3 regions of the Rahnella sp. PCH160 genome follow, and region 1 is predicted to be linked to each of the others. Evidence: riboswitches for the same ligand, from Rfam matches in the RefSeq annotation. Region 1 holds a riboswitch; each other region holds the start of a gene.
The links. A riboswitch is a leader RNA that binds a small molecule or an ion and turns the genes downstream of it on or off. The one in region 1 is predicted to bind thiamine pyrophosphate.

Region 1 (3,279 bases):
CAGACCAATCAGCAGGCCGTCGGTGATGCGGCGCAGCGGGGAATCGTCCGGATTACGCCAGCGCTGCGCATGCGTTTGCCCGACCGGCAGCGCCTGACTGAGTTTCTGGCTGAGCAGCACCAGTGCCAGACAGCAAAATAGCTGGATCAGCGCCAGTGTGGCGGCGCGGCCTAAATCGTAGTCGTAACTCAGCGCCTGATAGATTGCCAGTTCGATGGTGGTCGCCTGCGGGCCACCGCCAAGGGAAAGGACGGTCGCAAAGCTGGCGAAACACAGCATAAAAATCAGCGCCGCCGCCGGGAAAATCTGGCGACGCAGCGCGGGCCATTCGACAAAGCGAAACTGCTGCCACGCGTTCATCCCCAACTGAGCCGCCAACTGGCGCTGCTCAACCGCGATATTTTCCAGTGCCTGCAATAAAAGACGGGTCGCCATCGGCAGATTGAAAAAGACGTGCGCCAGCAAAATGCCCTGTAAGCCATACGGCGAAAAATGGTAATCCACGCCCAGCCAGCCGCAAATCTGCGCCAGCCAGCCCTGTCTTCCGTACACGCTGAGAATGCCGAAAACCGCGACTAAAACCGGCAATACCAGGGTCATCGCGCACAAGCGTAATAAAAGCTGGCGGCCGGGAAAACGGCGGCGGAAGAGGGCGCGGGCCAATAAAATGGCGGGCAGCATCGAGCAGAGCGCCGAAAGCAGCGCCTGCCAGAAGGTGAAGCGGATGACGTGCCAGAGATACGGATCCTGCCACACAGACGCGCCGCTCATGTGTGGCGCATGACGCCACAACGAGCCTAATGCCAGCGCGGCGACCAGCAGCATCACCAGTGACGCCACCGCGCCCGGCCAAAGCCAGCGGGGGATCAACGGCTGACGGCGTTCTGCCATGCCTGAATCCATTCGCTGCGGTGAGTAGCCACATCCTGGGCGCTGTATTGCAGGGATTTCGCCGGTACGGTCAGCTGTTTGAAGGCATCAGGCAATGGCGTACTGATCACCGGATACATCCAGTTGCCGGTCGGAATGACTTTCTGGAAATCTTCGGTGGTGACGAATTTCATGAACTGTTCAGCCAGTTTCGGCTGTTTGCTGCTGGTCAACTGACCTGCGACTTCCACCTGCATGTAATGGCCTTCGGTAAAGTCAGCGGCGGCATAATTGTCTTTCTTCTCTTCGACAATGTGATACGCCGGAGAGGTGGTGTAGCTCAGCACCAGATCGCTTTCGCCCTTGAGGAAAAGGCCGTAAGCCTCGCTCCAGCCTTTAGTGACGGTCACGGTTTTTGCCGCCAGTTTTTGCCACGCTTCCGGCGCTTTATCACCATAGACTTTTTGCATCCACAGCAGCAGGCCAAGACCCGGCGTGCTGGTGCGCGGATCTTCGTAAATCACTTTCCATTTCTGGTCGCTGTTGATCAGCTCATCGAGGCTTTTTGGCGGGTTTTTCAGTTTGTTTTTGTCATACACGAACGCGAAATAGCCGTAGTCGTAAGGCACAAACGTCGTGTTATTCCAGCCGCCCGGCACTGTCAGTTTTGCGTCGGTTTTCGGCGCTTTGGCAAACAGACCGGTTTGCTCAGCGGCCTGCAACAGGTTGTTATCCAGCCCGAGCACAACGTCTGCTTTGCTATTTTTGCCTTCCATCCGCAGACGGTTCAGAAGCGACACGCCATCTTCCAGCGCGACATATTTCAGTTCGCAGCCGCATTGTGCTTCAAAGGCTTTTTTGATTGCCGGGCCAGGGCCCCAGTCGGCAGAGAAAGAATCGTAGGTGTACACCGTCAGAACGGGTTTTGCAGCAAAGGCAGGTGCAGAAAGTAACAGCAGGCAGGACAATAATTTTTTCAACTTTGCGCTCCAAAAAAGAAAAGGGGCAAAGGATTTTGAGTGAGCATTGCACAGTCTCAAATCCCTCCGCCGGGGTTAACCGGATCAGGTTCGACGGGTATCAGGTCTCAGCCATATTTAAACTTGCGTTAACAAGTGCAGGCACCCCGTTGAGAACGGATGTCATTCTAGTGATTATCGGCGCAATGCGATAGTCCGATTAGCTGTCGGGGGGCGCGAACCAGGCAGATTTGAAGTCGAACCAGCCGAGGGTGTTCATCCGCACGCCGCGCATACTGCGCTGGCCTTGCAAAACCAGCCAGTGATGGAACAGCGGATGAATATGGTGGGTGGCGACCTGTTTCTCGCTCCAGTGTGCCATCGACAGCTTACCGTCGTGCCATAACGCGGCGTCTTCATCCATCGTTTGCGGGAAGCAATAGGCCGTCAGCGGCAGTTCAAAGAACGTCGCAAACAGGGAAAATTCCAACGGCAATGTGAAGTTTGCGCTGCCGAGCCACAGATCACTGTGTGCATCGCCACGGTGCCAGACGGCGTAATCCACGATCTGAATGATCAGTTCGATCCCCTCCGAAGCCAGTATTGGCCGCAGCGCGTTACAGATGGCGTGATGTTCAGAATGCTCGCTGTAAAACGTCAGCGTTATCTGCGTCAGATTTTCGGGTTTTGGCGGACGTGTTTGAAGCGCCTTGTGATGCCAGCGGGGCAACAGGCCGTATGCCGGCGACCAGTAGCGCTGATAGATTGGCTCTGCGGCATTCAGTAAAGCAATCGGACTCAGTAAATCACACAGCCATGCCCGTATTTCATCCTTCTGGCCGATGGCCGAGCGCTGGTCGAACATCAGGAAATAGCAGCCCTCTTCAAGGCGGCTTTCAAGCTCACTTTTGCCGGATTCATCGGCCTGAAGCTGGACGCCGGAATGTACCAGTTCTTCAGAGAGTTCCGGTAAAACCCAGATATTGACCTCGTCGATCAGCGCCCGGAATCCAAAATATTCGTCAAACGCGCGGATCCGCAACTGGGTTTTCTGGTTTCGCACCACGGCATACGGGCCCGTGCCCACCGGATGGCGGGCGAAATCCGGCAAGGACTCCCATTCCTGCGGCAGGATCGTGGCGTGAATATTGCCTAACAGCCACGGCAGCCAGCGATCGGGCGCGTTCAGATGGATGTCGATGACATTGGGCGTCGGCGATGTCACAGACGCGAGATTACTGAACAGCCGGTGTGAATGCATCAGGCGGGTAAAAGTGGCGATGATATCCGCCATTTCCAGCTCGCGACCATGATGAAAATGAATCGCCGGGCGAAGATAAAATCGCCAGTGTAGTGGCGAAAGTTCCTGCCAGTGGTGCGCTAAGTCGTCTTCCGTTTCCCCATTTTCCTCATTTATGCGCGTCAGCCCGCTAAAAATCTGCCGCGCGAT
Region 2 (3,279 bases), 1.0 Mb from region 1:
AATAATCTGGCGGCATTCTACCATGCAACACTCCTGCTACACGTCGTCTTCATCTCTTTCTGCGCGGCACAGCGCAACTGTATCTTCAATCAACCGGCGGGCGATGGTTCCCGGCGGCGGCAACTGTGGCAGCTGATCAAAGCGATACCAGCCCGCGCTGAGCAGCTCTTTCGGATCGTGCACGATGTCACCGCTGTCATAGTCGGCCATAAACGCCATCATCAGCGAATTCGGGAACGGCCAAGGCTGAGAGCTGACGTACCGGACGTTTTTCACGCGGATATTGCTCTCCTCCATGACCTCACGCGCCACGGTTTCTTCGAGGGTTTCGCCGACTTCAACGAAACCGGCCAGTACCGTGTGAATACCATTACGGTGACGAACATGCTGCGCCAGCAAAATCTCATCACCCCGGCGGATAGCGACAATGATGCAGGGCGCGATTTGCGGATAATACCGTTCACGACAGTTCCCGCACAGCGCAGCCCATTCCGTTTTACTGACCTGCATTTCATGCCCGCAGTAGCCGCAGAATTTGTGCGAACGGTAAAATTCCGACAGTTGCACGCCGCGCCCGACCAGTTGGAATAGCCCGCGTTCCTGATCGAGCATCTGCCGCGCGGACACCATGTGATGGTGCATCGCCTGACGCACCATCCACACCGGCTCGCCCTGCCACTCGCCAATCTGACGCCCAATTTTGCCTGTCAGCGCAAACTTTTCAGCGCTGCCAAACGGCAGTTCACCTTCAGGCAGCCACAGCTTGCCTTCATAGCTGATCACCCACCAGCCGGTATGTTGTTCTGTAATCTGTAATTCCATAATTGTTGTTGCATAACCTCGACGAGACTGACAATCTGGGGTTGATATTTACATATTAGTAACCTTTGGTTACTTTTTTCTCGCTCACGGAGTCAACCATGCTAAATCGTCTGGAAAGACTGACCCAACGCGTTGGTGGCAGTAATGAGTTAGTGGATCAATGGCTGCACGCACGCAAAGAACTGCTGGTGTCTTACTGCACACTGGTCGGCCTGAAACCCAATAAAGAAAAACATACACCGCTGAATGAAAAAGCGTTGGACAACTTTTGCCATAACCTGGTGGATTATCTGTCCGCCGGCCATTTCCACCTTTATCAGCGGATCATTGATGAAGTGGAAGGTGCAGAGATAAAATTACAGGCTGCGAAAATATACCCCGCACTCGAGCTCAATACTGAAGCTATCATGGCTTTCCATGACAGTTACACCGAAAATGATATTGATGATGACAATGCTTTCGCATTTCATTATGCATTATCTGATGTGGGTGAAGCGTTGGATGCGCGTTTTCAGCTCGAGGATCAACTGATCATTCTGGCCTTTGATCCGGAAAGTCGCAAAGAATTACCTTCTGCAAACGAAGAGCATCTCGCCAAACCCGCGTAACGTGTTACGTCTGCACAACACGTTGCCACAATAAAAACCCTGCTCAGGGTTGTAGTTTTTAAAACGGCCTCCTATATTGAGGCTTCTTGTCGGAGTGCCTCGTGCAAAATTTCCTCGCGGAGATGATGCCAGGCTGAGACCGTTAATTCGGGATCCGCGGAACCTGATCGGGTTAGTACCCGCGAAGGGAACAAGAGTAATGTTATGCGTTTAGCGCGATTTGGCATCAGCCTGCATACGGCCGCCAGCGTTCAACCGCCCATTTTTACTCCTGCCGTAAACCTCCAGACAAGCAATTTTCCATTACGTTCTGTCACGCTTTTGCCGTGAAAACAACACAAGGAATTTGCTATGTCGAGTACCCAGAAACCCGTTACATCCGAAAAAAAGCCCGCTAACCGCCGCGAACAACGCGCACAGGCACAGTCGTTTATCGACAGCCTGCAAGGCGAAGCCTTTCCCAATTCCCGACGTATCTATCTCCAGGGCAACCACGCTGATATTCGTGTCCCTATGCGGGAAATCCAGCTCAGCCCGACGCTGATCGGCGGCGGAAAAGACAATCCGCAGTTTGAAGAAAACGAAGCGATTCCGGTTTATGACACCGCCGGGCCGTATGGCGATCCGTCTGCAACTATCGACGTGCATACCGGTCTGGAAAAATTGCGCGCCCGCTGGATAACCGGACGCGCCGATACCGAAGAACTTCCACAGGTCAGCTCCGGTTTTACTCAGCAGCGTCTGGCCGATGAAGGACTGGATCATTTGCGGTTCGAGCATCTGCCGCGCCCGCGAAAAGCCCTTGCCGGTAAAAATGTCACGCAGTTACATTATGCGCGCCGGGGCATGATTACTCCTGAGATGGAATTCATCGCCATCCGTGAAAATATGGGGCGTGAGCGGATCCGCGGAGAAGTTCTGCGCCAGCAACATCCCGGCGAAAGCTTCGGAGCGCACCTGCCCGCCAATATCACTGCGGAATTTGTGCGCCAGGAAGTCGCCGCCGGTCGCGCGATTATCCCCGCCAATATCAACCACCCTGAATCCGAGCCGATGATCATTGGCCGCAATTTTCTGGTGAAGGTGAATGCCAATATCGGTAACTCAGCGGTGACGTCCTCCATCGAAGAAGAAGTTGAAAAGCTGGTGTGGTCGACACGCTGGGGCGCGGATACCGTGATGGATCTCTCCACCGGCCGCTATATCCACGAAACCCGCGAATGGATCCTGCGTAACAGCCCGGTTCCGATTGGCACCGTTCCGATTTATCAGGCTCTGGAAAAAGTGAACGGCATTGCCGAAAACCTGAACTGGGAAATGTTCCGCGATACCCTGCTGGAACAGGCCGAGCAAGGCGTGGATTACTTCACCATACACGCAGGCGTGCTGCTGCGTTACGTACCGATGACCGCCAAACGCCTGACCGGCATTGTTTCGCGCGGCGGCTCAATCATGGCGAAATGGTGCCTGTCGCATCATCGCGAAAGCTTTCTGTATGAGAATTTCCGTGAGATCTGCGAAATCTGCGCCGCCTACGATGTCTCGCTTTCGCTGGGCGACGGCCTGCGTCCGGGCTCAATTCAGGATGCAAACGACGAAGCGCAGTTCGCAGAATTGCATACGCTGGGCGAGCTGACGAAAATCGCCTGGGAATATGACGTACAGGTGATGATTGAAGGGCCGGGGCATGTGCCGATGCAAATGATCCGCCGCAATATGACCGAAGAACTCGAGCATTGCCATGAAGCGCCGTTCTATACGCTCGGGCCACTGACGACCGACATTGCACCCGGTTACGATCACTTCACGTCCGGGATTGGCGCGGCGATGATTGGCTGGTTCGGTTGCG
Region 3 (3,279 bases), 1.9 Mb from region 1:
ATGAAGAAATTACGGCACAGTCACTGCTGATGCAGGCAGAGTCAACGTGGTTCAGCGGTAAGAAGCTACAAAAAGACGGAGAATGCGAAGGCTTATGGCTGAATGAGCAGTTTATTGGCCGCCGCACCGGCGAGCAGGCTGCGCTGTTGCTGTCTTGGAAGGATGATGAAAATCAGGATATTGCCAGTTACCGGTTTGAACGGGTTTCAGCGGATAAAATTCGTGTGATGCTGCGCCCGCGCAAGGAAGAGAAGTTCTACCCGCTGAACCCGTTTGACGCCGTACATCTGCAACAGGCGCTGACGATGTTTCATCGGGCAGAAGAGGCGCTGAGCGAAACCCAGCGCCGCGCCTGACAGGTTTTACCACCAGCGGTGGAAATGATGCACCGGCCCGATGCCGTGACCGACTTCCAGTGAGTCGGCCTGCATCAGTGCCTGTTGCAAATAGTCTTTGGCTTCCCGCACGGTATCCGCCCAGTTATTGTGACGCGGACGCAATGCCGCCAGCGCCGCCGACAGCGTACAACCGGTGCCGTGCGTATGCCGGGTATTCACCCGCGGCGCAGTAAAACGCTCGCGTGAATCCGCCAAAAACAGCCAGTCCGGGCTTTCTTCATCACTCAGATGACCGCCCTTCATCAGCACCGCCCCGCATCCCATTGCCAGTAACGCTTCACCCTGTTCGCGCATTTCCGTTTCATTCACCGCCACCGGACATTCCAGCAAAGCAGCCGCTTCCGGCAGATTTGGGGTGATAATTGAAACCTGCGGGATGAGCAGACGTCGCACGGCATCGACGGCTTCCGGCAACAGCAGCGGATCGCCACTTTTGGCCAGCATCACGGTATCAAGCACCACAAACGGCGGCTGATAATACTTCAGCCTTTCTGCCACCGCGTCGACAATCTGGCTGTTCGACAGCATGCCAATTTTTGTGCTGTCGATTCGCACGTCACTGAACACGGAATCCAGCTGCGCGGCCACAAAATCCGGCCCGATGTTGTAAACAGACTGCACGCCAAGAGTGTTTTGCGCCACCAGCGCGGTGATCACGCTGGTGCCATACGCACCCAGCGCCGAGAAGGTTTTCAGATCTGCCTGGATCCCCGCGCCACCACTCGGGTCGGTGCCTGCGATGGTCAGTGCATTAATTCTTTTCATCACACGTTTTCCCCGGTCAGCCACTCTTCGCGCATTAAAAACAGGTTATCGAGAAACTCCGGCGTGAAACTGCCGGGCCCGTTTACTACAGCGCAGGCACGTTCTCCTGCGCAGGACATCACGCGACATGCCGCAGCAACGTTATCCAGACGCTCGCCGGGCAACGCCACAAATGCGGCAACGACGGCGGATAACGAACAGCCCGTGCCGACGATGCGGGTCATCATGGCGTGCCCGCCTGTCACCGAACAGCTATGCTCGCCGTCTGTGACGTAATCCGTTTCACCTGTAACAGCCACTACCGCCCCGGTTTCACGCGCCAGTTGTTGCGCGGCGGGTAATGCAGACAGGGAATCATCACCGCTGTCTACACCACGCCCGGACGCAGTCAGGCCACTGAGCGCGCGGATTTCAGAGGCGTTTCCGCGAATGGCGGCCGGGGTGAGGTTGATAAGTTCGAGGCAAAACTCAGTGCGCCAGCTCAGGCCGCCGACAGCGACCGGATCCAGCACCCAGGGTTTTCCGGCCTGATTGGCCGCGTGAATAGCGGCCAGCATCGCATCAGCATGAGGACGGGTCAGCGTGCCGACGTTAATCAGTAAGGCATCGGCAACTGCGCTGAATTGCGCAGCTTCGGCGGGATCAATCACCATCGCCGGTGAAGCGCCGAGCGCCAGCAGGACATTCGCCGTAAAAGATTGCACCACGTCGTTGGTCAGGCAATGAACCAGCGGCGCAGAGGCACGAAGTTGTTGCAAAGAAGCGGCGGCTAATGCGCCAGAAAAAACGGAAGGTCGGGTGTTCATGGTTCTCCCCACCGGCGCTGAAGAAGGCGGTATCGGGAGAGATACCTGACTTCCCTACGCTGGCATAATCCAGATCAGGTAATACGGGTAAAATCTCAGCCTTTCTTTTGCAAGAGCGGCACCCCGAGTCATTAGTAAATATATATTCTTTCATCAGCTTACGGGAAGTGGCTTGTTGACACAAGCTGAACTCATTCCGGTGTCGGTGCGTAGAAACAGGGTATTAATTAAATCGGAAACCCCTCACGGAATACTAACAATCTTTAACACAACCTTTTCATTATACCGACACTCAGCGTGGAACTATATTTTTTGGTTTAAGTCTACCTAACGGTAACTTTCATTATCTCTCTGTTACAGATTTCGTAATAGAATACCCGCATGATGAGAGTCGGAGATGAAATTGTAATCATGATGACAGTGTGTTTAATGAGGAAAGAAATGAAAATACTAATAATAAGACGGGAAAACATTGGTGATCTTATCCTGACGACCCCGCTTATTTCTATGCTGGCGAAAAATCATCATGTCGATATGCTGGTGAATTCTTACAACAAACAGGTTCTCGAAGGTAATCCCGGCGTCAGTAAAGTTCATCATTATACAAAACTACACCACGAAAATTCATACACTAAAAAGATAAAAGCCATTTTACGCCGTATTACTACCACCTTGACTATCTGGCGAGAAGGTTATGATGTTGCCATCGTGGCGGGGAACTGGAATAAAAGACCTTTGCAATGGGCGAGATTATCACGGGCCAAACGAATTATCGCCATAGGAAGTGATGCGCCAGACTCTGTCACCGATAAAATACCTTATATGAAAGATGGAATGCATATGGTCGAACAGATGGCTCAACTCGCCAGGCCTTTAAATTGTCATACCAAACCGGGGAAACTGGATTTATGGTTGACTAAATCTGAAATAGAATTCGCAGCTCACAAAATAAAAAACACTTACAATTTCCCGTTATATGGTTTACAGATCAGTTCCCGAAAAGAAAAACAACGTTGGTCTGTTGAAAATTATATTGAAATCGCTCACAGGTTGGCGCGTGATGAACCTTGCAAAATTATTCTTTTCTGGTCTCCCGGCTCAGCAGATAATCAGCGTCACCCCGGGGATGACGAGAAAGCGAAGTACATTATCAATGCCTGCAAAGATATTATTATGGTCCCGTTCAATACCGTGAATCTTCGTGAACTCATGGCCGGGATGTCTCTGTGCAATCAGATTATTACCAGCGATGGCGGCGCATTGCACATTGCTGCGGGCGTGGGAAAACCGGTTGTTGCGCTTTTTGGCAA

Region 2: another riboswitch for thiamine pyrophosphate. It lies ahead of thiC (phosphomethylpyrimidine synthase ThiC); the one in region 1 lies ahead of thiB (thiamine ABC transporter substrate binding subunit).
Region 3: another riboswitch for thiamine pyrophosphate. It lies ahead of thiM (hydroxyethylthiazole kinase); the one in region 1 lies ahead of thiB (thiamine ABC transporter substrate binding subunit).

Annotation. Positions count from the first base shown of each region.
Region 1 is NZ_JBLOGT010000001.1:275,566-278,844, reverse strand. Features, by position in the region: gene thiP (thiamine/thiamine pyrophosphate ABC transporter permease ThiP) at 1-891, opposite strand, end outside; gene thiB (thiamine ABC transporter substrate binding subunit) at 867-1,850, opposite strand; TPP riboswitch at 1,894-2,009, opposite strand; gene sgrR (HTH-type transcriptional regulator SgrR) at 2,050-3,279, opposite strand, start outside.
Region 2 is NZ_JBLOGT010000001.1:1,295,499-1,298,777, reverse strand. Features, by position in the region: gene nudC (NAD(+) diphosphatase) at 37-822, opposite strand; gene rsd (sigma D regulator) at 921-1,430, shown strand; TPP riboswitch at 1,511-1,637, shown strand; gene thiC (phosphomethylpyrimidine synthase ThiC) at 1,782-3,279, shown strand, end outside.
Region 3 is NZ_JBLOGT010000001.1:2,153,255-2,156,533, reverse strand. Features, by position in the region: gene ACM5QY_RS10085 (hypothetical protein) at 1-356, shown strand, start outside; gene thiD (bifunctional hydroxymethylpyrimidine kinase/phosphomethylpyrimidine kinase) at 363-1,163, opposite strand; gene thiM (hydroxyethylthiazole kinase) at 1,163-1,969, opposite strand; TPP riboswitch at 2,004-2,105, opposite strand; gene ACM5QY_RS10070 (glycosyltransferase family 9 protein) at 2,411-3,279, shown strand, end outside.